DNA from 2 places in the Bradyrhizobium symbiodeficiens genome. Region 2 is predicted to be linked to the other one. Evidence: riboswitches for the same ligand, from Rfam matches in the RefSeq annotation. Region 2 holds a riboswitch; the other holds the start of a gene.
What was found. A riboswitch is a leader RNA that binds a small molecule or an ion and turns the genes downstream of it on or off. The one in region 2 is predicted to bind glycine.
Positions count from the first base shown of each region.

Region 1: it holds a riboswitch for glycine, as region 2 does, so the genes downstream of both, gcvT (glycine cleavage system aminomethyltransferase GcvT) here and CIT39_RS22255 (D-amino acid dehydrogenase) in region 2, are expected to answer to the same signal.

Region 1 covers NZ_CP029427.2:4,873,603-4,889,802, reverse strand. The annotation lists gene CIT39_RS23070 (PilZ domain-containing protein) at 26-349, opposite strand; gene CIT39_RS23065 (HdeA family protein) at 451-744, shown strand; gene CIT39_RS23060 (PaaI family thioesterase) at 837-1,301, opposite strand; gene CIT39_RS23055 (hypothetical protein) at 1,663-1,959, shown strand; gene CIT39_RS23050 (hypothetical protein) at 2,067-2,321, shown strand; gene CIT39_RS23045 (DUF6894 family protein) at 2,334-2,567, opposite strand; gene CIT39_RS23040 (hypothetical protein) at 2,733-2,930, opposite strand; gene CIT39_RS23035 (DUF2798 domain-containing protein) at 3,283-3,540, shown strand; gene CIT39_RS23030 (hypothetical protein) at 4,182-4,349, opposite strand; gene CIT39_RS23025 (hypothetical protein) at 4,504-4,704, opposite strand; gene recA (recombinase RecA) at 6,788-7,876, shown strand; gene CIT39_RS23015 (hypothetical protein) at 8,004-8,354, shown strand; gene gcvP (aminomethyl-transferring glycine dehydrogenase) at 8,457-11,324, opposite strand; gene gcvH (glycine cleavage system protein GcvH) at 11,342-11,710, opposite strand; gene gcvT (glycine cleavage system aminomethyltransferase GcvT) at 11,720-12,868, opposite strand; glycine riboswitch at 13,031-13,121, opposite strand; gene alaS (alanine--tRNA ligase) at 13,345-16,026, shown strand; gene CIT39_RS22990 (cyclic nucleotide-gated ion channel) at 16,033-16,200, shown strand, end outside.
Region 2 covers NZ_CP029427.2:4,726,291-4,742,490, reverse strand. The annotation lists gene CIT39_RS22310 (methionine synthase) at 1-178, opposite strand, end outside; gene CIT39_RS22305 (glutathione S-transferase N-terminal domain-containing protein) at 300-1,001, shown strand; gene CIT39_RS22300 (2-hydroxychromene-2-carboxylate isomerase) at 1,140-1,748, shown strand; gene CIT39_RS22295 (NADPH:quinone oxidoreductase family protein) at 1,748-2,725, shown strand; gene CIT39_RS22290 (crotonase/enoyl-CoA hydratase family protein) at 2,830-3,720, opposite strand; gene CIT39_RS22285 (amidase) at 3,862-5,283, opposite strand; gene CIT39_RS22280 (M20 aminoacylase family protein) at 5,276-6,448, opposite strand; gene CIT39_RS22275 (M81 family metallopeptidase) at 6,463-7,968, opposite strand; gene CIT39_RS22270 (ABC transporter ATP-binding protein) at 8,224-9,873, opposite strand; gene CIT39_RS22265 (ABC transporter permease) at 9,885-10,775, opposite strand; gene CIT39_RS22260 (ABC transporter permease) at 10,797-11,738, opposite strand; gene CIT39_RS22255 (D-amino acid dehydrogenase) at 11,904-13,205, opposite strand; glycine riboswitch at 13,274-13,387, opposite strand; glycine riboswitch at 13,391-13,494, opposite strand; gene CIT39_RS22250 (M20/M25/M40 family metallo-hydrolase) at 13,589-14,719, opposite strand; gene CIT39_RS22245 (ABC transporter substrate-binding protein) at 14,989-16,200, shown strand, end outside.

The DNA.
Region 1 (16,200 bases), 150 kb from region 2:
CGAACGTTCGTTCACATCGCGCGCGCTATTGGACGAAGGCGAGGCCGATACGCTTGTCACTGCGCCAAATTGTACGACAATTCCGGACGAAATCGTCGCGCGTGATCGATAGCGTGATCGATTGCGGCAATGTGACGGGGGTGTCGAGGTCGATCGCCACGCCGCCCGCCGACATGTTTCGCACGGTGCAGGGAATGCCGCTGTTTTCAAAGGTGATCGTTCCACCCTTGAAAACCCGGTGACGCTGCGCTGCTCGCTTCTCGATCATCCGCTTCGGTCCTTCATGATGATCGTGAAATAGTGCATAGAAATTACGTTGAACTAAACTCAATACTGGCGCTACTTGCACGGCGCTTCAGACTTCGTTTACGACGTCGGCGCGGAGAATTCCTCCGCCGACTTTACCCACACGCTCTTCTTTTATGGCGCTGCGCGCCGATGGAGATATTGATGAAGACCACGCTTTCGATTCTGCTCGCCGCCGCGTTCTCGCTGTCGTCGATGCCCGCCCACGCCGTCAAGTGGGACCTCTCGACCATGAGCTGCAAGCAGTTCCTCGAGAGCGGCGAAGACAACATCCAGGTCGTGCTGACCTGGATGGACGGCTGGTACAAGGGCGACGAGGACAACGCGATCATCGACACCGACGTGTTCATCGAGAACGCCAAGAAGTTCGGTGCCTATTGCGGAAAGAACCCGACCGCCAGCATCGTCACCGCGGCCGACGAAGTGCTGGGCAAGTAATGAAGCGTGCGGACCGAAGCGCGGATGCAATCGCGCTTCGGTCTTTGCCGCGGTGCGCTTTGCGCTCACGCGGCTCGTCTTTGAAATGCTGCTCAGCCCGGCAACATTGCGAACGCGCTCGATACCATCGCGACCGGCTTGTTGTCGGCGGCCGAGAGCAGCGTGACGCGGCCAAAGCTCATGGTGCGCCCGAGCCGTACGACGCGGGCGTCAGCAATCACGTCCGATGAGGACACTGCGCGCATGAAATGCGTGGTCTGGTCGACCGTGGTCATGGGGCGGTAGCCGCGATTGGCCGCCAGGATCGCGATCACCATCGCGGTGTCGGCGAGCGCCATCAGGGCCTGGCCGCAGACAATGCCGCCATTCCGGCACAACCGCTCCGAAAACGGCATGCGCAGCAGTGCGCCCGGCTGCCAGTCCGGCGCATCCGCCGGCTGCGCGTGCTCGAGGCGCTCGACGGTGAGGTCGAGATCCTGGACCCAGGGGGCAAAAACCTCGGCGAGGATGCGTCTGGCGTCGGGGAGGCCGAATTCGGCGTCTGGCTGCATTTGCATTGCTGTCGCGTTCTCCTGCATTGCCGGATGTTTCGAGCATTGTGCGCATCGGCGCGGCAAAGTCACCCGGTCTGGCGCCGGGCCGGTCGGCTTGAAAATGCCTGACTTGGCCCGATATGATGCCTTGCTTGGGTGTGGGTGGATGATATTGCGTCGGTGTGTCCTCGTCTTTGGTATGGCAGCGCTCGGCCTCGCGCTGAGCGGGTGCACCAAGTGTGGTCCGATCTGGGACGACTGGCTGCATGCGCCGAAATCGTGCAGATCGGACCGGCTCTAGCGGGCCTCGACAGGCCTCTGCGGCCGCGACTGGGATGGCGAGGTGCGGACGATTCGCGCCTCATGGATGATCAAGGAGTGGATGATGAAGCTTTTCCGTTTGGCCGCGGTGCTGGTCGTGCTGGCCGGACCGACCTACGCGCAAATGCCGCAGCTCAATTTGCTGCAGGACGGTCCGAGCAAGACTCCCGAGGAGAAGGCCGCGGAAGCCGAGCGTGAAAAGGCCTACAAGGAAACGCTGAAGAAGATTCCGGACACCAAGGCGTCCAACGATCCCTGGGGCGGCATGCGCGCCGATCCGCCGAAGCAGCCGGCGGCGCCGAAGGCCTCGGCCGCCACCAGCGCGCCGAAGAAGACCAAAAGCGGGACGGCCGCCAACTGACCGAACTCCGTTCGGGAGGCGGCAATGGCGCTTCTCGGATGGGACTCCTCTTCGTCAGGCCCAGGCCCTACATTGTGCTGAGCGTAGCGCGTAGAGGAGGGCAGGACATGGCCGACCGTCCGCGGGATCTCGCCGAGCGGATGGCGCGCCGGCGCAACATCGCCGGCAAGCCGGGCCAGACGGTCCGCGACGGCTATCTGCGCGAGACCTTCACGCTGCCGCGCGCGGCGGCGCGGGAAAGGGCGCAGGCTTTCTTCGCCCGCTACCCCAAGGCCGGCTACATGAGTGCGGTAGAGACTTGGCGCGAGTTGCCCGGCGGCGACATCGAATTCACCATGCGGCGGCTGCCCAGCGCGGACTGATCTCGATACCTGCTAGTCGAGGGTTTCGGCAACGATGCGAATCCGGAACACGGGCTCCTTGGCCTCGTCCAGCAGCTCCATGTGCCATTCGGAATTTTCCTGGAGCTTGCGGGCAATGCCGGCGGTCATGTCGGCGCAGACATTGGTCATCTCTTTCCAGGCCGAATTGCGATCGGCAAACTCCGTCGCCTGGTCCGCGCAGCCCGAGTAACTTCCATTCCGGATTCGAAAGAAATACAGCGGCATGGCTGGCACCGATGGCACGCGTGATGGCCTCGCCTCGGGCCATGAACGCGCGCAGTGCAATCCCAAACCACCGTCAGATCAATTCCGGGCGGCTACGGATGATGTTCCACCGCAGCTCCCAGCCGTGGCGCTGCCGGTGCACAAGGCGCCATCCGACGCCGACCGTCATCCGCCCGCTTCAGGCTGTCCGGCCGCTCGCTTCAGCTCCCGGTCGATCCGCAGCTGCACGCGCCGGATCGCCAACAGATCGATCTTCGTCTCGGTCTTGCCGGACTTGACCTGCTCGCCAATGCGGAACTGCCACTGCCAGATTCCAGGAATCGCCGTCTTGGCGACGGTGAACTCGATGCCCCTGTGATTCATGGTGACCTCCCCACGATTCACTTCCATGACTGCAAACATGTTGGGCGTCACAATATTCCGGACACAAGCAAATTTTGGCGGTAAGCCCCGGATAGTTCGGGGATATCTCGAAAGCGCGCGGACGCCGAAACAAGCGAAGCCTCGTCCGAAACACGCCGCACTGCCTGAAGGTGCCGGATTACGGAACGCTCCGTGGTTCTCCGACCATGAACAGAGTTCCTGGCCTGCACCCGGCTGCATGGGGGCGCCGATCGAACAGGCCGCAGGGCCGCGCCGGGGATGACCGATTCCCTGCAAGCGCGGCATGTGCCTTGCTTGGCCTGATCACGGCAACCAGCAACATGGGCCCGTCATGCTCGGCATTCCCCGCCGCTACAGTCATTTCATCTTCGGCATCATCCAGTCCGGACTGACCTCGCTGGTCGCGTCGGGGATTGCGAGCCTGCCCGCAGGCGATGCGATGGGCTTCGTCGGGCACTGGATGGTTTCGTGGCTGATGGCATGGGCCGCGATGCTGCCGATCGTGCTGCTGGCGGCGCCCGCGATCCGCGCCTTCTCGCTGCTCCTGACGCGGGAGGAGAGGGAGCCGCGAACCGCCCGGCAGGCGTGAAAAAGCCCCGCCCGACGAGAGCCAGGCGGGGCCGAGAGTTATTGGAGGCTGAGGTGCTGGGCTGCAACACCATAGCAGCATCACCCTAGCCGGCCCCGCTTACGGCAGCCTGACAGGCGGCAGATTTCCGGGCCCTCCGCCGAGGCCGCAGACTGGCCCCGCACCCGTCCCAATTTCGTCATCGGCCCGCACGACTGCGGACACACCCGTCGGCAAGATTCCACGCCGTTCGGCGCCGCCATGGGGGAAACGTGGCACGCCAGGGGTGGCATCATGGATAACGTAGAGCGGTCATTCGCCGCCGCGACAGCGGCTGGCTTCGTCGTGCTGGTGATCGGCCTCGTGCTGCTGGCGCTGCTTTAGGTGGCGCGGGGGCGGCCAGCCGTGCCCTGCGATGATGGGGCGCGGAGCATGCCGCATTGTCAAAACTAAAAAACTGAAAAACAACCCCATGCACAGTAGGCGGCATGGAAATTTCGTTGTTGTCTCAGTGTCTTAATCGTGGTGCTGAAGTGCCGCTAAAGCAACTCTGGCAAGCGCTAGAGCGTTTTCGAGCGAAGCGGACACCGGTTCGCGTGAAGGAAACGCGTCAAAACGAGAATCTGGAGCTTCGGTTCTGATTCAATCAAACCGAAAATGCTCTAGTGGATCTTGATGTCGTTCAGGGGAAGCTGGAGCTCGGCGGCGCGCTCTTCGCGGTCCTTCTTGCGGAACTCGTTTTCCTGGCGCTCGAACTTCATCATCTCCCGATGCGCCGCCTCCAGCAGGGGATTGCGCCTGGTCGTATCGCGGTGCGTGTTTTCCGTCATGATCGAGTCCCCGGAGTTGCGGTCTCATCCTGGAGAAGGCCCAGCACCGCGAAAAGGTTCGGTGCCGCAGGATTACGGAATTCTGACGGCGGCCGGGCCATGCGTCTTTGATGCGCGTCAGCTTCGGTCGGGAAACGACGTTGCCGCAGCCTTGCTATTTCGGCGGTTGCAGTCCGGGGGATTTGGCCCAGTCTTGCAGGTGATTGGCGACGTCGGCCTGGCGGGCCTTCTTGAGCAGGGCATCCCGCTCGGGCCCGGGCGGAAGCTTCGAAGCCTGTTGCTGGACCTGCTTCACCCATGCGGAAAGCCGGTCTTGAAGGGTCAGCTGCTGCTTGTAACGTCGCCGCTTGAACATGGCATGCTCCTTTCCGTGCGAGGAAGGCCGGAGCGCAATCGGCGTTCTCATCACCGATAGTCGCCACGCTTCGGGCGGTGATGGCTCATTTGGGACAATCGACGGATCGGTGTCTGTGCACTTGTGCGCACAACAGGAACCGGTCAGCCGCGGACAGTCCATCAACGGAGGCAGGCGCCTCAAAAGGGATGATCATTCACACGCCGGCGCATCTGGTGACAGAATTGGCGAGTCGATTCCGGAGCTTGGCGCCCCGTAGGAATCCGGTCGCACGGGACACCGCCGGGATCCTGGATCCGAGCTCATCCTGGCCGCCGCCACACGCGTCTGAATGAAAGAGGCCGCCGGCTGGCGCGGCCTCAATTCATCTTGCGACGGAGCTTCCTGAGGAGTTCGCGCTGGTCCTCGATGCATGCTCGCGCAAATTCGGTCGGCGCGTGAATCTGTCCTAAGTAGGACACTCATTTCGGGAAATCAGGACACTAGGTTCCGGTAAAGGAACACCGTGTTATTCCGGATTCCTCAACCTTGTGGATAGAGTCAGGATTGCTCTTGCCGGGGCTGCTATTTCATTCCGAATAAATTTTCCGGCAAGGGGTCGCGCGAATGCGACCCTTTCTTGATTCCACATTCGCGGAGGGGAATTAGGACACTCGGCGCTTAGGTGCCAACCAACGATCCCACCGATGACGGGCATGGAGCCGGATGGGCGGGGCGGCTGGAAAGTGAAGGGGCAATGAAAGAGGCCGCCCACTGAGGCGGCCTTTGTGGAGGTTTGCCTTTCCCGTCGCGACAGTTGCGATATGGAACGGCCCTCGACGCCGGCACCGTGTAGGCGCGCCATTCGGCATAAGTAAAACCATACTTCTTCATGCAAGCCAGAGAGCTTGCGGCGTATTATTCGGCGGCTCGGCGTTGGCGACAGAGCACGAGGCCGCCCAAGCGGCTACTGCGCCGCGGTCGTAACGGTGGAACCCGGATCGCCAAGCTTGGACCACTGCGATTTTCAAACCAGGCGACTGAGGTCGGAAACAGGCCAGCACCAGAATTCCGGGTACAGGCCGAAATAGGCCACTCGATTTCCAAACTGAGCCACCAAACGAGGACGCCACCAAGCTAATAATGCTCAGTGGCGCTACGCTGGAACTGGAAATTGCAATCCTCCAGTGGAGATTGGTCAGGGCGAGGCTGGATTAGGTTCAGGGGCCACACAGGATTTCAAGGCAGGCCAGTCACTCCGCGATCGACTTGCCGGGTGACTGGTGCCGGATCGGCCTATTGATTGCTAACGCCCCCGGAGCTTGGCAGCGAAGAGCCCGTGAGAGGCAGATCTGCAAGAGGCCGCCCACAGACGCGGCCCTTATCGTAGGTTAGGGCGACAGCTAGGAAATTTGGCGATGTTCTGGCAGTTGTGAGAATCGCAATGATCAGCAGCCAGCGCCGCGCCCGCGAAGAGGCGAGAGAAGCCTTGGACAAGACTAGGCGGAAAACGGAGCTACTTAGGTCCGTTGTCGATCAGACGCGGGAGCATATCAACGCAAGTCGTCGGCTTCTTGCGCAGGCGCCACCTCAAATTCGGCCACTCCCGAAATAGCCTTTACTGTTTGCTCACCTCGGAGCTCGCAGACCCGGTGATGAAAGCCACTGGTCGACCTGTATGGCTGTTTCAGTCTGGCGCGCTTTCCGGATCATGGCATCCCGAAGGGGGCCGTGGGGAAGCTTGTGCGCCTCGTCTTTCAGTCGGTTGGCCTCGAGTACAAGCCGATCAACTAGCGAAAGCTCAGGCCGGTGGGATTTGGTGCGCGTCATGATGCTCTCCGTGTAGGAGGCGGGAGCGCGATACTCTCAGTCACCGATAGATGCCGATGGTGGGGCGGTGATGGAACCACAGTACGCGCTATGCCTGCAGCAAGCGAGGAATTCCGCTATGCAAAACAGGCCACTCACAAACAGGCCAGCGTTTGAATCCGTAAAAGAACATATTGCGAACATAGAACAGATAGGGTACATTGCCTCTATCGACGAGCCGCCTCGCCAATCGTTTGTCCCTCTAGCGAATCCTCGCCATAAGGAGCACGACCCAATGTCCACCACTGCCCTGCGTATCGTCGAAGGATCTTCCATGGACAAGAGTAAAGCTCTGGCCGCCGCGCTCTCCCAGATCGAGCGTCAGTTCGGCAAGGGTTCGGTGATGAGGCTCGGCAAGAACGACCGCTCGATGGACGTCGAGGCGGTCTCTTCCGGGTCCCTCGGGCTCGACATCGCGCTCGGCATCGGCGGCCTGCCCAAGGGGCGCGTCGTGGAAATCTACGGGCCGGAATCCTCGGGCAAGACCACGCTGGCGCTGCATACGGTGGCCGAAGCGCAGAAAAAGGGCGGCATCTGCGCCTTCATCGACGCCGAGCATGCGCTCGACCCGGTCTATGCACGCAAGCTGGGCGTCAACATCGACGAGCTCCTGATCTCGCAGCCCGATACCGGCGAGCAGGCGCTGGAGATTTGCGACACGCTGGTGCGGTCGGGGGCGGTCGATGTTCTGGTGGTCGATTCGGTCGCGGCCCTGGTGCCGAAGGCCGAGCTCGAGGGCGAGATGGGCGATGCGCTGCCGGGCCTTCAAGCGCGGTTGATGAGCCAGGCGCTGCGCAAGCTGACGGCCTCGATCAACAAGTCCAACACCATGGTGATCTTCATCAATCAGATCCGCATGAAGATCGGTGTGATGTACGGCTCGCCGGAAACCACCACCGGCGGCAACGCGCTGAAGTTCTACGCCTCGGTCCGCCTCGACATCCGCCGCATCGGCGCGATCAAGGAGCGCGACGAAGTGGTCGGCAACACCACCCGCGTCAAGGTGGTGAAGAACAAGCTGGCGCCGCCCTTCAAGCAGGTCGAGTTCGACATCATGTACGGCGAGGGCGTCTCCAAGATGGGCGAGATCCTCGACCTCGGCGTCAAGGCCGGCATCGTCGAGAAATCAGGCGCATGGTTCTCCTATGACAGCCAGCGCCTCGGCCAGGGCCGCGAGAACTCGAAAGCGTTCCTGAAGGCCAATCCCGACATCACCGCCAAGATCGAGACCTCGATCCGCCAGAACTCCGGCCTGATCGCCGAGCAGATTCTCGCCGGCACGCCGGAGCGCGACGCCGACGGCGAGGAGCCGGCGGAGGAGTAAGTTCTAAATCGTAGAGTTTTTCGCGAGGAGCGGGCGCTGAGGACGTTGAGTTGCCGACGTCGTCGGCGCCCGTTTCGTTTTTGTGATACAAGATATATCCGGATCAGTTGGTGAGACTGGGATCGCCGTGAGTTGGAATCAATCCGAGGTCATTGCTGCTCGCCAAATCATTATTGGGACGGCGAAAGGAATACTTTCCGGAAGCGTGTCTCCGGTGGAAGGTGCCAGGGCAATTGCGAGGAGCAGCTTCAAGGCCCGCCTTGAAGACGATCCCGATATTTTGCCTTTTGTCGGAATTGCCTCGGAGACCGAATCCTTGCCGCTGGGACGCGAAAGAGCGCACTGGCAGGCGCAGGCGCTAGCTGATCTCCAGGGCAAGATCGATAAATCCCAAGCCTGGGCACTCACGGTCGCGAGTACCCATTGCCAGAGCCTTGTGACCCGGTCGGGATGCCTGATGCGTTGGCCTGACGGCTAGATTGTAGGATGGGTAGAGCGCAGCGAAATCCGCCGCTTTTCTGTCGCCGGAAGGGAACGCAGTGATGGGTTTCGCTGCGCTCTACCCATCCTACGTCGCGTCCTACTCCGCGGCTTCCGCGTAATCGCTCACCGGCGGGCAGGAGCACACCAAATTGCGGTCGCCGTAGACGTTGTCGACGCGGCCGACCGGGCTCCAGTATTTGTCGGTGCGCGAGCTGCCGGCGGGGAAGCAGCCTTCGGCGCGGGTGTAGGCCCGCTTCCAATCATCGTCCGCGATGTCGTGCACCGTATGCGGGGCGTGGCGCAGCGGTGACGCTTCGATCTTGAAGCGGCCGGCCTCGACCTCGGCGATCTCCTTGCGGATCGCGACCATGGCGTCGCAGAAGCGATCAAGCTCGGCCTTCGATTCCGATTCGGTCGGTTCGATCATCAGCGTGCCCGGCACCGGGAAGCTCATGGTCGGCGCGTGGAAGCCGTAGTCGATCAGGCGCTTGGCGATGTCGTCGACGGTGACGCCGGACGTGGGCTTCAGCGGCCGGGGATCGACGATGCACTCATGGGCGACGCGGCCCTTCTCGTTCTTGTAGAGCACCGGGAAGTGCGGATCGAGGCGTGCTGCGATGTAGTTGGCGTTGAGGATCGCGATCTCCGTGGCGCGCTTCAGGCCTTCGCCGCCCATCATCAGGATATAGATGTAGGAGATGGTCAGGATCGATGCCGAGCCGAACGGGGCGGCCGAGACCGGGCCGACCGGTGCGTCAGCCTTTGTCGCGGGATGACCGGGCAGGAACGGCGCCAGATGTGCCTTGACGCCGATCGGGCCCATGCCGGGGCCGCCGCCGCCATGCGGGATGCAGAAGGTCTTGTGCAGATTGAGATGGCTGACATCGGCGCCGTAATCGCCGGGCCTGCTCAGGCCGACTTGCGCATTGAGGTTGGCGCCGTCCAGATACACCTGGCCGCCATGGCCGTGCACGATGTCGCAGATCTCGCGGATGTGCTCCTCGAACACGCCGTGGGTCGAGGGATAGGTGATCATGACCGCGGCGAGGTCGTTGGAATGCTTCTCGGCCTTGGCGCGGAGATCATTGACGTCGACGTCGCCGTTCTTCTCGCAGGCGACCACCACCACGTCCATGCCGACCATCGCGGCCGAGGCCGGGTTGGTGCCGTGGGCGGAGGAGGGGATCAGGCAGATCTTGCGGTGCGTCTCGCCGCGCGCGGCATGGTAGCCGCGGATGGCCAAAAGCCCGGCATATTCGCCCTGCGCGCCCGAATTCGGCTGCAGCGAGATCGCGTCATAGCCGGTGATGTCGCACAGCCATTTTTCCAGCCGCGCGAACAGCGCGTGATAGCCGGCCGCCTGCTCGCGCGGGACGAACGGATGCAGCGTCGCAAACTCCGGCCAGGTCAGCGGCATCATCTCGGTGGTCGCGTTCAGCTTCATGGTGCACGAGCCGAGCGGAATCATCGCGCGGTCGAGCGCGAGGTCGCGGTCGCTGAGCTTGCGCATGTAGCGCAGCATCTCGGTCTCCGAGCGATGCGCGTGGAACACGGGATGGCTCAGGAACGCGGTGGTGCGCTTCAAATCGTCCGGCAGCGCCTCGCGCGTCTCCGCGTCGACCTCGGCGTAAGCAAGCGTGCCGCCGAAGGCACGCCAGACTGCTTCGACCGTCGCTGACGTCGTGGTCTCGTCGAGCGCGATGCGCAGATTCGTCACGCCCACACCGAGATTGATCTTCTCAGCTGCTGCGCGGGCGACGATCTCGGCGCGCTTGGCGCCTGCATCGACGCTGATTGTGTCGAAGAAGTTCTCGCTATCAAGCGCAAAGCCGAGCTTGCGCAGGCCGCTCGCCAGCACGGCGGCGCGGCGATGCACATTGCGCGCGATCTGCGTCAGGCCTTCGGGGCCGTGATAGACAGCGTACATCGAGGCGATCACGGCGAGCAGCACCTGCGCGGTGCAGATGTTCGACGTCGCCTTCTCGCGGCGGATGTGCTGCTCGCGGGTCTGCAGCGCGAGCCGGTAGGCAGGCGCACCGCGCGAGTCCACAGACAGGCCAACGATGCGGCCGGGCAGCGAGCGCTTCAGCGCATCGCGCACCGCCATATAGGCCGCGTGCGGTCCGCCATAACCCATCGGCACGCCAAAACGCTGCGCCGAGCCGATCGCAATGTCGGCGCCGAGCTCGCCGGGCGAGGCGAGCAGCGTCAGGGCCAGCAGGTCGGCCGCGACGATCGCGAGCGCGCCCTTGGCCTTAAGTGTCGCGATCGCGGGCCGGAGGTCGCGCACCGCGCCGGAAGAACCGGGATATTGCAGCAGCGCGCCGAGCACGTCGGCCTTGTCGAGATCGGTGAGGGGATCGCCGACGATCAGGGTCCAGCCGAGCGGCTCGGCGCGGGTGCGCATCACGGCCAGCGTCTGCGGATGCACGTCCTTGTCGACGAAGAAGGCTTGCGCCTTGACCTGCGAGTGCCGCTCGGCGAGCGCCATCGCTTCCGCTGCGGCGGTGGCCTCGTCGAGCAGCGAGGCGTTGGCGACGTCGAGCCCGGTGAGGTCGCAGATCATGGTCTGGAAGTTGAGCAGTGCCTCCAGCCGGCCCTGGCTGATCTCGGGCTGATAGGGCGTGTAGGCCGTGTACCAGGCCGGGTTCTCCAGGATGTTGCGCTGGATCACCGCGGGCAGGATCGTGCCGGAATAGCCTTGGCCGATCAGCGAGGTGAAGACCTGATTCTGCGCAGCGAGTTCGGCCATATGCGCGATCGCCTCGGTCTCGCTCAAGGGCTTGCCGAGATCGAGCGGGGTGGCCTGCCGGATCGAGGCCGGCAGCGTCTCCGCCATCAGGGTGTCGACGCTTTTCGCGCCGACGGTTTCGAGCATGGCGGTGACGTCGCGCGCCGACGGGCCGATATGGCGGCGAACGAAACTGGCGGCGGTGTCGCCGTTGGTCTTGCGGTGCGCGGTCATCGCTTGCTCCATCGTCCTTAAGCCGTATGCGTCTTGTACGCGGCTTCATCCATGAGGCCGCCGAGCTCGCTCCTGTCGGCCATCTTGATCTTGAAGAACCAGGCCTTGCCTTGCGCGTCCGAGTTCACCAGCGCCGGCTCGGCCACGAGCTCGGCATTGGTTTCGAGCACTTCGCCGGTTACAGGCGCGTAGACGTCGGAGGCGGCCTTGACCGATTCGACGACGGCGGCGGCTTCCGCCTTCTTCAGGGTGCGGCCGACCTTGGGCAATTCGACGAACACGACGTCGCCGAGCTGCGACTGCGCGTAGTCGGTGATCCCGACGGTGGCGACGTCACCGTCGATAGCGAGCCATTCATGGTCGGAGGTGTACAGCGTGGTGGTCATTGTCGATCCTCAGCGTTTGTAGGTGTTCTTGACGAAAGGCATGGCCGCGACCTGCACGGCCAAGCGCTGGCCGCGCACTTCGGCGAACAGGTTTGTGCCGAGCGCGCTTTGGCTCGTGGGCACATAACCCATCGCGACCGGCGCATTCAGGCTCGGGCCGAAACCGCCCGAGGTGACTTGTCCGATCGGCTCGCCGCCCGCGCCGTCGGCGAACAGCAGCGCGCCCTCGCGGACCGGCGCGCGTCCCTGGGCGAGCAGGCCGACACGGCGGCGGGCCGCGCCGTGATCGAAATGAGCGAGGATTTTTTCGGCACCGGGAAAGCCGCCGGCGCGCGCGCCGCCGCTGCGGCGGGACTTCTGCACCGACCATTCCAGCGCGGCCTCGACCGGCGTGGTCGCGGTGTCGATGTCGTGGCCGTAGAGGCAGAGCCCAGCCTCCAGCCGCAGGCTGTCACGGGCGCCCAGGCCGATCGGCAGCACGTCCGGATTGTCCAGCAGCGTTTTGGCGAGACGCTCGGCATCGGCCGCCGGAACCGAGATTTCAAAACCGTCCTCGCCGGTATAGCCGGAGCGCGAGACGAAGCAGTCGATGCCGGCAACCTTGCGCGGGCCGGAATCCATGAACTTCATGGCGGGCGCCTCTGCACACAATTTCGCCAGCGCGGCCTCGGCCTTCGGCCCCTGTAGCGCGATCAGCGCGCGATCTGCGAGCGGCTCGATGACGCAGTCGCTGGAGAGATTCGCGCGCAGATGGGCCTCGTCCGCTTCCTTGCAAGCGGCGTTGACGACCAGAAAGAGGTGATCGCCGAAATTGGCGACCATGAGATCGTCGAGAATTCCGCCGTCTTCATTGGTGAACTGGGCGTAGCGCTGCCGCCCCGGCGCGATCGCGACGATATCCTGCGGCACCAGCCGTTCCAGCGCGCGGGCGGCGTCCTCGACCCTGCCGGATTTCGGCCGGAGCGCGATCTGGCCCATATGGGAGACGTCGAACAGGCCGGCGGAGGCCCGGGTATGGAGGTGCTCCTTCAGCACGCCCGCGGGGTACTGCACGGGCATGTCATAGCCCGCGAACGGCACCATCTTGCCGCCCAGGGAGACATGAAGCCCATGAAGGGGCGTACGTTTCAAGGAATCTTGGTCGTCGCGCGCTAGCATCACAGGGGCCCTCGGCGGTTCCCCCGGGAGGATTCCCTGAGGACACCAGTCGAAGCCCCATCTGTCGCTGTGCCTGAGAGTATTATCCCGTCGGCGGGAGCCATCCGGGCAAACCTTCCTTAAAAGGTATTTGCCCGTCGGCGCCTCTTTCCAGATGCTGTCAAAGCCACGCGGTCCTTTTGCCTGAGAGTTTCCGGGGCGGTTGCTCCTTCGGCGCCGGCTGCCTAAAGCCGGTCTCTCCCGACGTGGCCGTACGATACAGATGGGTAAAGACCACAGCGGGGCCAAGCCTGTCAACGCGTCCGCGCGTCCTATCCAACGGGATTGAGCGCCTGCGGCAACCCTCTGATCTCCTTGCACAGTTTCTGGACAGCGCAGCTGGCCTTGTCTAAAAGCGCTTTGGCCCGCAGATATCAGCCTCAACGTTACGGTTTGGATGGCGAGAAGCGGGTCCAGGCACACCCGATTGGATGAACATGAGCGGCGTCAACGAGATCAGGTCGACCTTTCTGAACTTCTTTGCCGAGAACGGCCACGAGATCGTGTCGTCCTCGCCATTGGTGCCGCGCAACGACCCGACATTGATGTTCACCAATGCCGGCATGGTGCAGTTCAAGAACGTCTTCACCGGCGTCGAGAAGCGGCCCTATCAGCGCGCCACCACGTCGCAGAAATGCGTTCGCGCCGGCGGCAAGCACAACGACCTCGACAATGTCGGCTACACCGCGCGCCATCTCACCTTCTTCGAGATGCTCGGCAACTTCTCGTTCGGCGACTATTTCAAGGAGCGCGCGATCGAGCTGGCCTGGAAGCTGATCACCAAGGAATACGGGCTGAAGAAGGACAAGCTGCTCGTCACCGTCTATCACACCGACGACGAGGCGGCCGGCCTCTGGAAGAAGATCGCCGGCTTCTCCGAGGATCGCATCATCCGCATCCCGACCTCGGACAATTTCTGGGCGATGGGCGACACCGGTCCGTGCGGCCCGTGCTCGGAGATCTTCATCGACCGCGGCGATCACATCTGGGGCGGCCCGCCAGGCTCAACGGAAGAGGACGGCGACCGCTTTCTCGAATTCTGGAATCTCGTGTTCATGCAATACGAGCAGGTGACGAAGGAGGAGCGCGTGGATCTGCCGCGTCCCTCGATCGACACCGGCATGGGGCTGGAGCGCATGGCCAGCATCATGCAGGGCGTCGACAGCGTGTTCGAGACCGATCTGTTCCGTCATTTGATCGACGCGACATCGTCGGCGCTAGGCCACGGGCCGAACGAGCAGACCGTCGCCTCGTTCCGCGTCATCGCCGACCATCTGCGTTCCTCGGCCTTCCTGGTCGCGGACGGCGTGCTGCCCTCGAACGAGGGCCGCGGTTACGTGCTGCGCCGGATCATGCGCCGAGCGATGCGCCATGCGCAGCTGCTGGGTGCGAAGGAGCCGCTGATGCATCGCCTGGTCTGGGCGCTGGTGCGCGAGATGGGCCAGGCCTATCCCGATTTGATGCGCGCGGAAAACTTGATCGAGGAAACGCTGCGGCTGGAAGAGACCCGCTTCCGCAAGACGCTGACCCGCGGCCTTGCCATCCTCGACGAGAAGAGCGCGTCCTTGAAGAAGGGCGACATGTTCGACGGCGACGTCGCCTTCACGCTTTACGACACCTATGGTTTTCCGTTGGACCTGACGCAGGACGCGCTGAAGTCGCGCGGCATCAGCGTCGACCAGGCCTCGTTCACCGACGCGATGGAGCGCCAGAAGGCCAAGGCGCGCGAGTCCTGGAAGGGCTCGGGCGAAGCCGCCTCTGAAGCGATCTGGTTTCCGCTGCGCGAAAAGCTGGGCGCGACCGAATTCCTGGGCTACGAGACCGAGAGCGCCGAAGGCGTGGTGACCGCGCTGGTGAAGGACGGCAAGGAAGCCACGAGCCTCAAGGCCGGCGAGACCGGCGCGATCGTGCTGAACCAGACGCCGTTCTACGCGGAATCGGGCGGCCAGGTCGGAGACACAGGCGTGCTCACGGGCGAGGGCGGCATCAAGTTCCGCGTCACCGACACGCAGAAGAAGCTCGGCGATTTCTTCGTTCACGTTGGCAAGGTCGAGAGCGGCGAGCTGAAGCTCGGCACAGCGCTCCAGCTCGAGGTCGATCATTCCAGGCGCTTCTCGATCCGCGCGCATCACTCGGCAACGCATCTCATCCACGAGGCGCTGCGCCAGGTGCTCGGCGACCACATCGCCCAGCGCGGCTCGATGGTCGCGCCGGACCGCCTGCGTTTCGACTTCGTGCATCCGAAGCCGATCACGGCGGCGGAGCTGGCCCGCGTCGAGGACATCGCCAACGACGTGGTGCTTGAGAATGACGAGGTCACGACGCGCGTGATGGGCGTTGACGAGGCCCGCGAAGCCGGGGCGCGCGCGCTGTTCGGCGAGAAATATGGCGACGAGGTTCGCGTCGTCTCGATGGGCAGGACCGCGCGCGAGCGCGGCACCAACGCGCTCGGCTGGTCGGTCGAGCTCTGCGGCGGCACGCATGTCAAGCGCACCGGCGATATCGGCCTGATCACGCTCACCGGCGAGAGCGCGGTTGCTTCGGGCGTGCGCCGCATCGAGGCGCTGACCGGCAATTACGCGCGCAGGCACGCCAACGAGACCATGGCGCTGGCCAAGACCGCGGCGAACGAGCTGCGCACCTCGATCGACGACGTCCCCGCGCGCATCACCGCGCTGATGGACGAGCGCAAGAAGCTCGAACGCGAGCTCTCCGACGCCCGCAAGAAGCTGGCGATGGGCGGCGGTGCGTCCGCCGGCAGCAATGGTGCAGCCGCGGCCGTGCGTGAGGTCGGCGACGTCAAGCTGATGGCGCGCGCGGTCGAGGGCATCGAGATGAAGGATCTCAAGAGCCTCGCCGACGACGGCAAGAAGCAGATCGGCTCCGGCGTCGTCGCGATCGTCGGCGTCACCGAGGACGGCAAGGCCGGCGTGGTGGTCGGCGTCACCGCCGACCTCACCGCGCGCTTCAACGCCGTGAACCTGGTCAAGATCGCTTCCGAAGCGCTCGGCGGCAAGGGCGGCGGCGGCCGGCCCGACATGGCGCAGGCCGGCGGCCCCGATGGAGCCAAGGCAACCGAGGCGCTGGCGGCGATCGAAAAAGCGATGGCAGGCGCGTAAATCGCCATGCGCCCCGTTCCGCGAGGACGTGGCTTGCGCGATCCCAATGTGAGGGATCGCCTCTATGAATTGCTGGAGCACGATCCGCTGGCCTATTCGGCCGGGTCGCGCTTCATCCAGATCATCATCGGCGTCATCGTGCTCAATGTGGCCGCGATGGTCCTCGCCTCGGTG
Region 2 (16,200 bases):
CCTCGGTGAGGATGTCGATTCCGGCGTCCTCCTGGATCTTCAGCCAGATCAGCGTCGCATCGCGCTTGGCGCGCAGCAGCTCGTCGCCCTGCGCCTTCCAGGGGGCCCAGAGCATGTTGGGCTCGGCGAGCCATTCCGGCTTCGGCAAGGAGCCGGCGATCGTGGTTGGAAACAGCATGGCGGCCCTCCCGGCGGGTTGTGTTGCGCCCCTTCCTGCCATGTCCTAACGTCGAGGTACAGAACAACAAAAGTCGCTCTCCAGTCCGGTGACGAAAGCAGGGAAGGCCAAAGGAAAGGTCATGATCGACCTCTATTACGCGCCGACGCCGAACGGCTGGAAAATCTCGATCATGCTGGAGGAACTCGGGCTTCCTTACACCGTGAAGCCCGTCAACATCCGTGCCGGCGAGCAGTTCAGCCCGGAGTTTCTCGCGATCTCCCCGAACAACCGGATTCCCGCAATCGTCGATCACGCGCCCGCCGATGGCGGCGAACCGTTCTCGGTGTTCGAGACCGGCGCGATCCTGATCTATCTCGCGGAGAAGACCGGCCGCTTTCTGCCCACCGATTTGCGTGGACGATCCACCACGATTCAGTGGGTGATGTGGCAGATGGCAGGCCTTGGTCCGATGCTCGGCCAGCACGGCCATTTCGCGCTCTATGCGGCGGAGAAGATCCCCTATGCGATCGAACGCTACCGCGACGAGGCCGCGCGGCTCTATGGCGTGCTCGACCGGCAACTCGGCAAGACCGGCGCCTATGTTGCCGGCGACTATTCCATTGCCGACATCGCCTGCTTCCCCTGGACCATGACCCACAAGGCGCAGGGCTTTACGCTGGACGACTATCCAAACGTCAAACGCTGGTATGCCGAGGTCCGCGCCAGGCCGCAGGTGCAGGCGGGGCTTGCGATCGGAAAGTTCGTGAAAGAGCCGTTCGACGAGGAATCACGCAAGATCATGTTCGGGCAACGGGCTAAGGAAGTGTTGGGAAAGAAGTGACGGCCACGCCGTCATTCCGGGGCGCGACGACGTCGCGAGCCCGGAATCCATCGAGCTTCAGCGAATGCTGCGAAATGGATTCCGGGCTCGCGCCCAAGAGGGCGCGCCCCGGAATGACGAGAGCACAAAGGAAACGCCATGATCGAATTCTTCTTCGACTGCTCCAGCCCCTGGACCTATCTCGCCTTCCACAACATCCAGCCGCTCGCCAGGGAATTGGGCGTCGAGATCGGCTGGCGGCCGATCCTGGTCGGCGGCATCTTCAACACGGTCAATCCGAGCGTCTATGCGCAGCGCGAGACGCCGGTGCCGCTGAAGGCGCGCTACATGAAGAAGGACCTCGCCGACTGGGCGCGCTCGGCCGGCCTTGCGATCAAGATGCCGCCGACCGTGTTTCCCGTCAACAGCGTCAAGGCGATGCGCGGCTGCATCTGGCTCGGAAAGGACATGGTGCCGTTCGCGACGGCCGTGTTCGAGGCCTATTGGGGCGAGGACAAGGACATCTCGCAGGACGCGGTGCTCGCGGAGATCTGCAAGCGGGTCGGCATCGACGAGAAGGGATTCTTCGCCGGCATCTCGGCGCAAGCGATCAAGGATCAGCTCAAGGCGAATACGGAAGAGGTCGTCGCCCGCGGCGGCTTCGGCTCGCCGACGATCTTCGTCAACAAGACCGACATGTATTTCGGCAATGACCGGCTGCCGCTGATCCGGGATGCGCTGTTGCGCAGCAAGGCGAGCGCGGCCTGATGGTGCGCGCCGTCGTCTGTCGCGCGCTCGGCGCGCCCGAAACCTTGCGGCTGGAAGAGTTTCCGTCGCGCGCCCTGAGGCCGGGCGAGGTGCGGGTCGCGATCCGTGCCGCCGGGCTGAACTTTCCCGACGTGCTGATGGCCGCCGGCCAATATCAGCTCAAGCCCGAGCTGCCGTTCACGCCCGGCATGGAAGCCGCCGGTGACGTCACCGAAATCGGCGCCGAGGCGAGAGGTGTAGCCGTCGGAGACAAGGTCATCGTCAAGATGCGGCACGGCGCGTTCACTGACGAGGCCGTGGTCACGCCGTCGCAGCTCACGCCGATGCCATCGACATTCGACTACGCGGAAGCTGCGACCTATCTCGCCGGCCATGGCACCGCCTATCATGCGCTGATCGATCGCGGCCGGATCGAGCCGGGAGAGGTGCTGCTGGTCCATGGCGCCGGTGGCGGTGTCGGCCTTGCCGCCGTCGAGATCGGCAAGATGCTGGGCGCGACCGTGATCGCGACCGCGTCCAGCGACGAGAAGCTCGCCATCGCCAGGGCGCGAGGTGCCGATCACCTCATCCGCTATGACTGCGAGCCGTTTCGCGATGCCGTCAAGCGCATCACCGATGATCGCGGCGCGGACGTCGTGTTCGATCCCGTCGGCGGCCAGGTCTTCGAAGACTCGATGCGCAGCATCGCCTGGGGTGCGCGGCTCTTGGTGATCGGCTTCACCGGCGGCATCGGCTCGGCCAAGACCAACCTGCTGCTGATCAAGGGTGCCAGCGTCCTCGGCGTGCGCGCGGGCGAGGCCGTGCGGAAAAATCCGGCGCTCGGGCAGGTGCGCCTCAAGGCGCTGCTGCAATGGGCGGAGGAGGGCAAGCTGCGCCCCAACGTCTCGCACCGTCTGCCGCTGGAAGATTATGCGAAGGCGATGCGGTTGTTGCTCGACCGCAAGGCGATCGGTCGCGTGGCGCTGGTGATGGAGTGACGGTGCCGTAGGGTGGGCAAAGGCGCTCTTGCGCCGTGCCCACCATGTCTCTCGATCGCGAAAAGTGCGTGGGCACGCTTCGCTTTGCCCACCCTACGAGAGGATCACTTGTATTCCCGCTCGCTCCACCACGGGAAATAGTCCGGCATGTCGCTGGACACCTTGTCCTTGAATTGCGCCGGTCGCTTCTCCAGGAACGACACCACGCCTTCCTTGACGTCCCCGGAGCGGCCGCGGGCGTAGATGCCGCGGCTGTCGACCTTGTGGGCTTCCATGGGATCGTCGGCGCCCATCATTCGCCACATCATCTGGCGGATCAGCGCGACCGACACAGGTGCGGTCTTGGCCGCGAATTCCTTGGCGAGCGCGCGGGCGGTCGGCAGCAGATCATCGGGAGCGACGACCTTGCTGACGAGGCGGCCGGCGAGGGCTTCCTGGGCTGGGAAGACACGGCCCGAATAGCACCATTCCAGCGCCTGCGAGATGCCGACGATGCGCGGCAGGAACCAGCTCGATGCCGCCTCCGGCACGATGCCGCGCTGGGAGAACACGAAACCGAAGCGTGCGGCATCAGAGGCGATGCGAATGTCCATGGCGAGCTGCATGGTGACGCCGATGCCGACGGCCGGGCCATTCACCGCGGCGATCACGGGCTTGAGGCATTTGAAGATGCGCAAGGTCACCTGGCCGCCACCGTCGCGCACCTGCGGATCGCTGTAGTCCACCTTGCCGTCGGCGAAGCGCTTCACCGGTCCGCGCCGAGCGTCGCGATCGAAGGTATCAGCACCTGACGATAGATCGGCGCCCGCGCAAAAACCGCGGCCGGCGCCTGTCACGATGATGGCGCGGACGTTGTCGTCCTTGTCGGCGGCCTCGAACGCGTCGATCAGCTCTGCCTGCATCTGCGCGTTGAAGGCGTTGAGCTTGTCGGGCCGGTTGAGGGTGATGGTGAGGATCTGCTCGGCGACCTCGTATTTGATCGTCTCATACGCCATGGTGGTTTCCTTCCTTGCCTTGAATTCTGTCTCGAAGTGACGTCATGCATGGTCGTCACCGTCCGTCTTGCGCGGACTGGGCATGTGGCGGCCGGTACGAGACCGTGGGTGGCCGGGACAAGCCCGGCCATGACAGAATGCTTACTTCGCCGGCGGCTTGGGCCAGGGCCTCTGCGCTCCGCGCAGGCCCTCAAACGCCTTGGCCATGCCGAGCACGCCGATATCGTCGAAGCGGCGGCCGACGATCTGCACGCCGATCGGGAAGCCCTCGGCGTCGAAGCCGCCGTTGAGCGAGACGGCTGGGTTCTCCGACATATTCCACGGCACGGTATAGCAGATGTGTTCGAACGGCCTCATCGGATCGTTGGTGGGCGAGGCCCATTCCGCCGAATAGTTCACGTTCGGCGCGGTCGGCGAGATCACGTAATCGAGTTCGCAGAACAGCTTTGACGCCGCCGCGCGGATCGCCATGGTCTGGTTGAAGCCGCGGATGACATCGACGCCCGACAGCTTCGCGCCGGATGCGCCCCACTCGAAGATATAGGGCAGCACCTTGGCCTGTTCGGCCGGCGTCAGCTTCGACAGATCGTCCCACATGCGGGCCCGCCAAAAATTGTCGAGGCCGTCGAGCATCTCGCGCGTCAGGATGCCGTCGATCTCCGTGACGACGGCGCCAGCAGATTCGAATGCCTTTGCAGCTTTCACCGCAACCTCACGAACGGACCTTTCCGCGGGCAGGCCGACGCCGGCATCGAGCATCAATCCGATGCGTAGCTTGCGCGGTGATTTCTCCAGGCCCTTCCAGTTCAGCGGCTCGGCCGGCAGGCTCATGCCGTCGCGCCGGTCGGGCTTTGCGATCACGCTCATCATCAGTGCGCAATCGTCGACCGTGCGGGTCATGGGGCCGGCGACGCGGCCGACATAGGTCGGATCGATCGGCACGCGGCCGAAGCTCGGCTTCAATCCGACGAGGCCGCACCAGCCCGCGGGCAGGCGGACCGAGCCGCCGATGTCGGTGCCGAGATGCAGCGGGCCATAGCCGGCCGCCGCCGCGGCGCCGGCGCCCGCACTTGACCCGCCGGGATTCTTGGAGAGGTCCCAGGGGTTGCGCGCGAGTGCGTGGAAAGAGGAGAGCCCGGAGGACAGCATGCCGTAATCGGGCATGGTGGTCTTGGCGAAGATGATGCTGCCTGCCTCGCGCAGGCGCGCGGCGGGCGGGGCGTCCTTCTCGGCCGGGACGAGCTTGACGCTGGCGGCGCCCAGCGGCACCGGCACGCCCTTGGTCGCGATGTTGTCCTTCACCGTCACGGGTACGCCGTCGAGCGCACCGGACGGCTCGCCGCCGGTCCAGCGCGCGGTCGAGGCCTTGGCGGCCTCGCGCGCGCCGTCGGGATCGAACGCATAGAGCGCCTTCAGATGCGGTTCCCACGCAGCGACGTGCGCGAGCAAATCCTCAAGCACCTCGCTGGGCGAGAATTGCTTGGCGCGATAGCCCGCGATCAGATCGACCGCGGACAGATCGTGCAGCGAGGTGACCGCCTCTTCAACGCTCTTCTTAGGCATGAGCGCCAACCGGCATGCGGGTCTCGATGATGCGGGCGAACATGCTGGCGCCGATCGGCAGGATCTTGTCGTCGAGCACGAAGCCGGGATTGTGCACCGGCACCGAGCCGTCATGGCCGACCCAGAAATAGGCGCCGGGAATGGTCTGCAGCATGTCGGCGAAATCCTCGCTGCCCATCTTGGGCTGGGCGCGGGTGATGACGTTGGCGGGGTCGACGATAGTGCGCGCGACTTCCTCGACCACCTTGGACTGCTCAACCTGGTTGATCAGCACGTCGAAGGTGTCGCGGATGTCGACGTCGATCACGCATTCGTAGGCACTCGCGATGCCGGCGCAGATCGTACGGATGCGTTCCGCTATCAGAGTGCGGACTTCTTTCGAGAAGGTGCGGATGGTGCCGCAAAGATGCGCGTCGCCGGGGATGACGTTGTAGGCCGAGCCGGCATGGATCTGCGTGATCGAGATGACGGCGGCCTGGAGCGGCTCGACGTTGCGGCTGACGATGGTCTGGATCGCCTGCGCCAGCGTGGTCGCGATGATCACCGCGTCCTTGGAGCGCTCCGGCATCGCGCCATGCGCGCCGTAGCCGGTGATGCGCAGGTCGAAGAAGTCGGCGCTGGCCATCGCCGGGCCGGGCAGGATCGCGATCTCGCCGTGGTTGAGGTCGGGCGCGTTGTGCAGGCCGTACAGCTCGTCGCAGGGGAACTTCTCGAACAGGCCGTCCTTGATCATCGCGCGGGCGCCGCCGAGACCTTCCTCGGCCGGCTGGAAAATCAAATGTACGGTGCCGTCGAAGTTCTTGGTCTCGGCGAGGTAGCGCGCGGTGCCGAGCAGCATGGTGGTGTGGCCGTCATGGCCGCAGCCGTGGAAGCGGCCGGGGATTTTCGAGCTCCACTTCAGATTGGTGTTCTCCTCCATCGGCAGTGCGTCCATGTCGGCGCGCAGCCCGATGCGCTTGCTGCCCGAACCCTTGCCCTTGATGACGCCGATCACGCCGGTGCCGCCGAGGCCGCGATGCACCTCGATGCCCCAGCTCTTCAGCTTGTCGGCGACGATGCCGGAGGTGCGCACTTCCTCGAAGCCGATTTCGGGATGGGCGTGCAGGTCGCGGCGGATGGCGGTGAGCTCGTCGGCGTAACCGTCGATGCGGTCGATCGTGGGCATGTGTCTCTGTCCGGTTAGCGTGAGGGAGGCGTGAAAACGGAGCCGTTCGGCTTGATGCGGATGCCTGGCCGCAGGCGCGTCCAGGGCAGGGTGGCGGTGTCGGCCGGCATCGCGCCGGGGGCGGCGCAGATCATCAGCTCCTCCGCGATCGGCTCGAAATCGGCGCGGAAATGCACAGAGCTCTTGTTGACCAAAATCTTCTGCTCGGTCGGCTCGATGCCGACATAGCGGTACATCGCCTGGTCGGCGAGTTGCGCCTTGTGCGAGGAGACGACGACGCGGACGTCGCCGATGCGCAAGCAAGCTGAGGGGCCCATCTCCATCTCGCGGCCGCCATAGTACGGGCCGGGCGCGATGAAGCGGCCGTCGGAGAGGTTTTCGACCACGAAGGTCTCGGTATAGGGTTCGTCGCCGGGAATGCCGGACTTGCCGCCGAGCGACAGCGTCACGGTGGCACCGACGCCGGCGTCATGCGCGGCCTTGGCCGAGACCGGATCGTAGATCGCGCCGGTCGCCGCACTCGCTCTGTTGCGGACCAGCGCGCGCAGCATGCCTGTGGTGTCGGAATCGCCGCCGGCGCCGGGATTGTCCTGGGTGTCGGCGATGATGATCGGCTTGCTCGCGCCCTTCGCAAGTTCCATGGCGTGCCGCACGCCGTCGTCGGGCGACCAGATCTTGCCGTCGAAATCGTCCTCGTGGCTTTCGATCAGCTTGACGATCGCATCCGCCGCGCGATCGGCGTCCTCTTGCGTCTTGCCGTAGGCGAACACGCTCGGGCCGCAGTCGCGGAAATCGGCGGCGGGAAAGCCCGGTGCGAAAGACAGCGTCGGAACTGCGTCGGTCTCCAAGGCGGCGAGCTTTTCGTAGATGCCTTTGGTCGGCTGGTCGTTGGTGCATTGCCAGCTGATCGGGATCAGGAACGGCAATTGACGGAACGCTTTTGCAAAGCGCTGCTTCGTGTTCAGCAGCAAAGCGAGATGCCGCGCCGAGGCACGGCCGGTCTCCGCCATGTCGACATGCGGATAGGTGCGGTAGGCGATCAGCGCGTCGGCGTGTTCCATCATCTCGGGCGTGACGTTGGCGTGCAGGTCGAGGCTGGTGACCAGCGGAACGTCCTTGCCGATGACGCGGCGCACGCGCGCCAGGATCTCGCCTTCGCCGTCGTCGAGATGCTCGGTCACCATGGCGCCGTGCAGATCGAGATAGACCGCATCGAGCGGGCCGGCGGCCGCGATGCCATCGACCATCAACTTGACGATGCGCTCGAAGGCATCCCGGGTGACGTGCGCCGACGGGCTTGCACCGCAGGCGATCGTCGGAACGAGTTCCCAGCCATTGGCCTCTGCGCCGTCGACGAAGCCGGCAAGGCCGACATTGATGCGGCGCATCACCTTCAGGACGTCGGCGCCTTCAGTCATCGCCGGCCAGCCGCCGCCATGCTGGAAGTCGGCGAAGGTCGCCTTGGTGGGAGCGAAGGTGTTGGTCTCGTGCAGGAAGCCGCCGACGGCGATGCGTGTCATCAATTCTGGTCCGGTGAGCAAAGAGGGGGACGTTAGCCTTGGCCTTGCGGAGAGAGCAAGGCGGGACGCACTCGCGCCGCGCATAGGGTCAAGACGTTTTAGGAATGCTGCTCCGCCGTCATTCCGGGGTGCGCCAGTTGGCGCGAGCTAGGGTGCGCAATTGCGTACCCGAGAATCCATGGTGCAGCAAACTCTGTAGTTCGGTGCATTCCGGGCTCATCGCTTCGCGATGCCCCGGAATGACGACTGAGAGATTTAGGCGCTCGCCGCCACACCTTCCGACACCGGCCGAAAGTTCGCGAAATCCCAACCACGGCCCGGTGCTGCTTCCAGCAGAGCCCTTGTATAATCCTCTTTCGGATGCGTCAGCACCTCGGCGGCTGGGCCTTGCTCGACGACGCGGCCGTGCTGCATCACCACGACCTCGTCGCAGATCTGGGCGGCAACGCGCAAATCGTGGGTGATGAACAGGATCGCGATGCCGAGCCGATTCTGGATCTCGTCGAAGAGTTCCAGCACCTGTGCCTGGACCGAGACGTCGAGCGCCGAGACGGCTTCGTCCGCGACCAGCACGTCGGGATCGAGCGCGAGCGCACGGGCGATGGCGATGCGCTGGCGCTGGCCGCCGGAGAACTGGTGCGGATAGCGCGACACGGCGTCGGCCGGCAGGCCGACCAGCTCGAGCAGCTCGCGAGCGCGTTTCATCGCGTCGGCATGCGCGACGCCGTAATTGATCGGACCTTCGGCGATGCTCTCGCCGACGGTGACGCGCGGGTTGAGCGAGCGGTAGGGATCCTGGAACACGATCTGGATCTTCTTGCGGTGCGGCTGCAGCAGGCGGCGCGAGATGTCGGCGATCTCGCGGCCGGCGAGGCGCACGCCGCCGGAGGTCGGATCGATCAGGCGGACGATGCAGCGCGCCACCGTCGACTTGCCGGAGCCGCTTTCGCCGACGATGCCGAGCGTGCGGCCCTTGCGCAGCGTCAGCGTCACCTTGTCGGCGGCAACGACCTCGCGGCCTTTGCCGAAGAACGCGCGCTCCTTGTAGACCTTGCTGAGCTCGTTGGCTTCCAGCACGACAGGCTCGCGGCTCTCGTCGCGCGCCGCCCGCGGCACCAGGCTCGGCACCGCCGCGAGCAGATTGCGGGTGTATTCCATGGTCGGATTGCGCAGCACGGTCTCGAGCGGGCCGGTCTCGACCAGCCGGCCCTGACGCATCACGGCGACGCGGTCGGCGATCTCGGCCACCACGCCCATGTCGTGGGTGATGAACAGCACCGCTGTGCCGTGATCGCGCTGGAGGTCGCGGATCAGGGTCAGGATCTGCTTCTGCGTGGTGACGTCCAGCGCTGTGGTCGGCTCGTCGGCAATGAGCAGCTTCGGCTCGAGCACCAGCGCCATCGCGATCATGATGCGCTGGCGCTGGCCGCCGGAGAGGCGGTGCGGATAGGAGGCGAAGATGCGCTCGACCTGGGGCAGGCGCACCTGCTCCATCATCTCGAGGATGCGCTTCTTGCGCGCCCTGGCGTCGAGACTGGTGTGCGCGCGCAGCACCTCGTCGATCTGGCCGCCGACCGGCACCACCGGATTGAGCGCGGTCATCGGCTCCTGGAAGATCATCGCCATCTGCGTGGCGCGAAGCTGGCGCAGGCGGCGGTCGGTCGCGGTGAGGATCTCCTCGCCGACCAGCTTGACGCTGCCGGCGGTGGGCACCAGCGTTCCCTTCGGCAACAGGCCCATGGTGGTGAGCGAGGTCACCGACTTGCCCGAGCCGCTTTCGCCGACCAGGCACAGCGTTTCGCGCTCGCGGACCTGGATCGAGATGCCGTCGATGATCTTTGGCCCGCCCGGCTTCCTGCCGACGGAGACCACGAGGTTGTTGATGTCGAGGATGGTGTTGGTCATCACTTTATCGGTCATAACTTGCCTTCCCGCTGCTTCATGCGCGGATCGAGGGCGTCGCGGGCGGCATCGCCGATCAGGTTGATACTGAGGATGGCGATCGAGAGCAGAAGGCCCGGCCAGAAGATCAGCGACGGCTTGATCTGGAAGTACTGGCGGCCCTCGGCCATGATGTTGCCCCAGGTCGGCGTTTCCGGCGAGATGCCGGCGCCGAGGAAGGAGAGGATCGCCTCGGTGAGGATGGCGCTCGCGCAGACATAGGTGCCCTGGACGATCAGCGGCGCGATGGTGTTCGGCATCAGGTGCCGCCACATGATCTTCGGCAAGGACGAGCCGACCGAGATCGCCGCTTCCACATAAGGCTCCTCGCGCGCCGACAGCACCACCGAGCGCACCAGGCGCGCCACGCGCGGAATCTCCGGGATGGTGATCGCGATCAGCACCGTCCAGATGCTGGCGCCTGACAGTGAGACCACGGCGATCGCGAGCAGGATGCTCGGCATCGCCATCAAGCCGTCCATGACCCGCATCAGCACCGCGTCGACCAGCTTGAAGAAGCCGGAGACGAGGCCGATCGCGAGTCCGATGACGATCGAGAGGACCGCCGAGCCGATTCCGATCAGAAGCGAGATGCGGCCGCCATAGAGGACGCGCGAAGCCAGATCACGGCCATAGGCATCGGTGCCGAGCAGGAACTGCGCGGACGCCGGCTTCAATCGCTGCGACGGCGCGAGCTGGATCGGATCATGCGGCGCGATCAGCGGCGCGAGGATCGAGATCAGCACGATCAGCGTGAGCAGGATCGTCGCCATGGCGATGATCGGCGTCGAGGTCAGGAATCCGAAGCGCGGCCGCAGCGGCGACGTGATCGGAATGGACGACTGGGGAAGGGTATCGACCGACATGTTTGTCCTTAAATCCTTGCCTCAGTACCGGATCCGGGGATCAAGCAGGGTGTAGGCGACGTCGATGAGAAGATTGACGACGACATAGATCAGCGACGTCAGCAGGATCATCGCCTGGATCACCGGATAGTCGCGCGCCAGCACCGCATCCACGGTGAGACGCCCGATGCCGGGAATGTTGAACACGCTCTCCGTAACGACGACGCCCGAGATCAGGAGCGCAAAACCGGTGCCGATCACGGTAATGACAGGCACGGCCGCGTTGCGCAGCGCATGCCGCATCATCACGGCGACCTCGTTGATGCCTTTGGCGCGTGCGGTGCGGACGTAATCCTCGCCGAGCACGTCCAGCATTGCCGCGCGCGTCATGCGCGCGATCAGCGCGACGTAGATGAAGGAGAGCGCGCAGGTCGGCAGGATGATGCGCTCGAAGAACGGCCCGAAACCGGCGCTGATGCTCTTGAAGCCCTGCACCGGAACCCAGCGCAGATCGATCGCGAACACCTGGATCAGGATGTAGCCGACCACGAACACGGGCACCGAGAAGCCGAGCACCGACAGCCCCATCACGAAACGGTCGATCCAGGTGCCGTGCTTCCACGCCGCGATCACGCCTAAGGGAACGGCGACGATGACGGCGAGGATGATGGTCGACAGCGCGATCGAGATCGAGGGCTCGACGCGCTGGCCGATCATCTTCATGACGGGCAGGTTGGAGATCAGCGAGGTCCCGAGATCGCCGTGCAGCAGCTTGTTCACCCAGGTGATGAACTGCACGATCAGGGGCTCGTTGAGGCCGAGCGACGTGCGGATGCGCTCCAGCCGCTCCGGGGTGGCGTTGTCGCCGGCGAGGATCGCGGCGGGATCACCCGGCGTCAGCCGCAGCAGCAGAAACACGAACAGCGCGACGACGCCCATCACGGGCACCGCGGCCAGAACGCGACGAATGAGATAACCTAGCATACACCTATCTCCGGCTTCGGAACTTGGGTGGCCGCGAGGCCACCGTCGGATCTGTCGTATCTATCATGCGCGCCTGTCATCCGGAAAAGCCGTCCCTTGCGGGGCAAATAGTGTGCCAAGGGCAGGGCGGTAGCAAGGGGCCGCCCTGCGTGCGATCGGGACCACTCAGGATGCACGGCGTAGCTCGTGCTCGCCCCTGAGCGCGGGCACGGTCGACGGTGCGTTGAGCCCGCGCCAGCCGTCGATGGTGGCGGCAATCATCTGCGCGGTTGCGGCCGACAGCGTCCAGCCGAGATGGCCATGGCCGGTGTTGAAGAACACGCCCGGCAGCCGGCCCGCGCGCACCACCGGCATCATGTCCGGCATCATCGGCCGCAATCCGGCCCATGGCACGACGCGCGACGTTTCGACGTCGGGGAAGTTACTGCGCACCCAGTCGACCAGTGGTTGCACGCGGTCGGCGCGGATGTCGCGGTTGAAGTCGTTGAATTCGGCCGTGCCGGCCACGCGGAAGCGGTCGGCGCCGAGCCGGCTGGTGACGATCTTGGCGGCCTCGTCGAGCAGGCTGACGGTCGGGGTCGCGTTGCGGCTTGCAGCCGTATCGAGCTGCACGGTGATCGAGTAGCCCTTCACCGGATAGACGTTGACGCGCTCGTTGAGCAGAGTGGCGAAGTGGCGGCTCGCCACGCCGGCGCAGACCACGACGCCGTCCACCTTCAGCATGCCACGCGCGGATACGGCTGCATCGCTTGCCGCAAGATCAGCCCAGCCGATGACGTAGCCAGCGCCGGCTGGGGCGATCGAATCGATGTTGGCTTCGTGGACGAAGGTCGCGCCACGACGCTTGCAGGCCTCGGCAAGTCCGCGCGTGAATTTGTGGATGTCTCCGGTCGCATCCGAGGGCGTGAAGAAGCCGCCGTAATACTCTTTGCGCAGCGTCGGTTCGATGTTGCGGATCTCCTCCGCCGTCACCGGGCGGCGGTCGAGGCCTCCCTCCTGCAACAGCGCGTTGACGCGCAGGCCGGATTCGAAACCCTTCTTGTCGTGGTAGATGTGGAGAATGCCGCGGCGTTCGAGATCGAACTCGATGCCTTCGCGTGCCGCGATCTCGAACAGAAGCTTGCGGGCTTCGATCGCGAGGCGCGTCGTCTGGATGGTGTTGGCGCGATAGTTGCCGATGTTGGCGACGAACTCGCTCATCCACGAATATTTGTGCCAGTTCGGCCGCGGGTTCATCAGCAATGGCGCATCGCGCCGGAACATCCAGCGCAGGCCTTTCAGGATCGTCGCGGCGCTGTTCCACACTTCGGCATTGCTGGCGGAGAGCTGTCCGCCATTGGCGAACGAGGTCTCCATCGCGGCGTAACGGTGCTTGTCGAGCACCGTCACCTTGTAGCCGCGTTCGAGCAGGGCATAGGCAGTCGTTACGCCGGTGATGCCGGCGCCGATGATCGCGATATGGGTCATGATAGGTTCGGGGCTCCCGTGAGTTAAAGACGGCTAACCGCTGGCCGAAAGGCCGTTGGCGGCGCCCCATCTGTCACGGTTACCTGAGAGCTTGATCCGGCACCGACCCCAAGAAGTCAGCTCCGGACTATCCCCTTCGGTGGACGTCACGACCAGATCCGTCATGCCGTCTCTCTCCAGATCGTCCTGACGATACGGTCCTTTTGCCTGAGAGTTTCCGGGGCGGTTGCTCCGTCGGCGCCGCAAAGAAGGCCAAAACCCGCTTTGCGATCTCTCCCGCGTCGTCGCGTGGACCATCGAGCAGTACGATGCGCCTCATTTTTAGACAAGGCTAAATTTCGCCCTCGGCTGCCACGGTATTGTGCAGTGCAAAGGCGCTTCGATCACGCGAGAGTCGCCAGTAGTCCCGCCATCAGCCGGCCGCGCTCGACCAGGCTCTCGACCTCGATATACTCCTCCAGCGTGTGGCCATTGGCTCCACGCACGCCTAGGCCGTCGAGCGTAGGGATCCCCATTGCGCCGGTGAAGTTGCCGTCGGAGCCGCCAGGGGAGCTCGCATGCGGCAGCTCGGCGCCGAGCGACTTGGCGATGGCGCACGCCTTTTCGTAGAGCGCCATCGTGCTCGCGTCCGGCTCCCACACCGGCCGCGTCACGCCGCGTGTCACCTTGAAGGCGACGTCATTGTTGGTGCCCGACAGTGCCAGCATCCGCTCGACGCCGCGGTCGAGATCTGCCTGCCGCTTGGCCATGGAGAGCGCTTCGCCGGTGGCGGTCGTGGCAACGCAATTGACCCATTGCCCGCCATGCACGACGCCGACCGAGAAGGTGCAGTCCTCCGTTGTCATGGCGTCGATGGCGAGAATCTGCCGCGCCATCTCGCGGATGGCCGAGCGTCCCGCCGACAGCGTCGCGCCGGCGTGGCTCGGCCGGCCGGTCGCCTCGAGATTGAAACGTGCGATGGCGTAACGTCCGGTGGTGACGCCGTTGTCGGCGCGGCCGGGCTCCGGCACCAGCACGTATTTGTTGCGCGCGGCCTCGGCTTCGATGATGTCGCGTGTCGAGGGCGTGCCGACTTCCTCGTCCGGCGTGAACAGCACCGTGATCGGCAGCGGCGTGGTGAAGGATGCGCGCGCCAGTTGCCGGATCGCTTCCAGCGAGAGGTAGTTGCCGCCCTTCATGTCGTAAATGCCGGGGCCATAGCACTTGTTGCCCTCGCGCCGCCATTTCAGCTTCTCGATGGTGCCGACCGGATGGACGGTATCCATGTGTCCGGCGATCAGGATGCCGGGCTCGCCTTGCTTCGGATGGGGAAAGCGCGCGCGGACCACGCCGCCGAAGCCCTGCCGGCCCGCGATGCGCTCGATCGTCGCACCCATGATCGCCATATCCCGCGCCGCGATATCGAGCATGCGATTCACGGCCCCGGCGTCCCAGGTCGGGCTTTCGCATTCGACCCAGGTGCGCAGACCTTCGAGCATGGTCTCGGAATCGAAAGGAAGATTGGCTGGATTCATCTCAATGTCTCTCAAGCTTCGGAAGATGGAACGCGTATTGCATTGCCGCGGTCGGGACGAGTGGAGAGTGTTGTAGAGCCAAACCGATCTTTCTGGGAGCCTGTGCGCTTGCCGTCTGGGCCTGCAGCGAAACCGGATTGACGCGCTCGGCACGGTCTGCAAGTCTCGAAAGATAAAGGCGCTGCATGAGGTTAGTTCGCCCAAAGAACGAACCAAATGCTCAATCAATAGCCCGCCTTTGAACAGTTTCACGTCAGGAGAAACTTTTTATGTTGCACTTCATGCGCCGGGGGTCTCGCGCGTTCGCCTCCAAACTCGCGCTGTCTGTCGTCGCGCTTTCAACGGCGTTCGCCTCGCCGGTGCTTGCGGCCGGCAAGACCATCACCGCGGTGATGCATTCGGATCTGCGCATCATCGATCCGATCTTCACCACCGCCTACATCACGCGTGACCATGGCTACATGGTCTACGACACGCTGATTACGACGGATTCGAATTTCAAGATTCAGCCGCAGATGGCGGACTGGAAGATCTCCGACGACAAGCTCACCTACACCTTCACGCTGCGCGATGGCCTGAAGTGGCATGATGGCGCGCCGGTGACGGCGGAAGACTGCGTCGCCTCGCTCAAGCGCTGGGCCGCGGTCGACGGCATGGGCCAGCAGATGATGCAGTTCACCGCCAGCATCGAGGCAACCGATCCCAAGACCATTACGCTGAAGCTGAAGGAGCCTTACGGCCTGGTGCTCGACTCGATCGGCAAGCCGTCGTCGCGCGTCGCCTTCATGATGCCGAAGCGCCTCGCCGAAACGCCGCCGGACAAGCAGATTCCCGAACAGATCGGCTCGGGCCCCTTCAAGTTCGTGGCATCGGAATTCCAGCCGGGCGTGAAGGCGGTCTACGTCAAGAACACTGACTACGTGCCGCGTAAGGAGCCGGCGAGTTGGACCGCGGGCGGCAAGGTCGTGAAGGTCGACCGCGTCGAATGGGTCACCATGCCGGACGCGCAGACCGCGGTGAACGCGCTGCAATCGGGTGACATCGACTTCCTCGAGAACCCGTCGTTCGACCTCGTTCCGGTTCTCGAAGGCAACCCGGACCTCAACGTCCAGGTGCTGAACAAGTTCGGCTTCCAGACGCTCGGACGCATGAACTTCCTCTATCCGCCGTTCGACAATGTGAAGATCCGCCGTGCAGCGCTTCTGGCGATGAACCAGAAGGACGTGCTCGACGCACTCATCGGCAACCCCAAATACTACAAGATCTGCGGCGCCTTCTTCATCTGCGACACGCCTTTCGCGACCGACGTCGGTTCCGAATCGCTGGTCAAGGGCAACGGCATGGCGGAAGCCAAGAAGCTGCTCGCCGAGTCCGGTTATGATGGGACACCGGTCGTGATCATGGCGCCGGGCGACGTCACGACGCTGAAGGCTCAGCCGATCGTGGCGGCCCAGCTGCTGCGTGAGGCCGGCTTCAAGGTC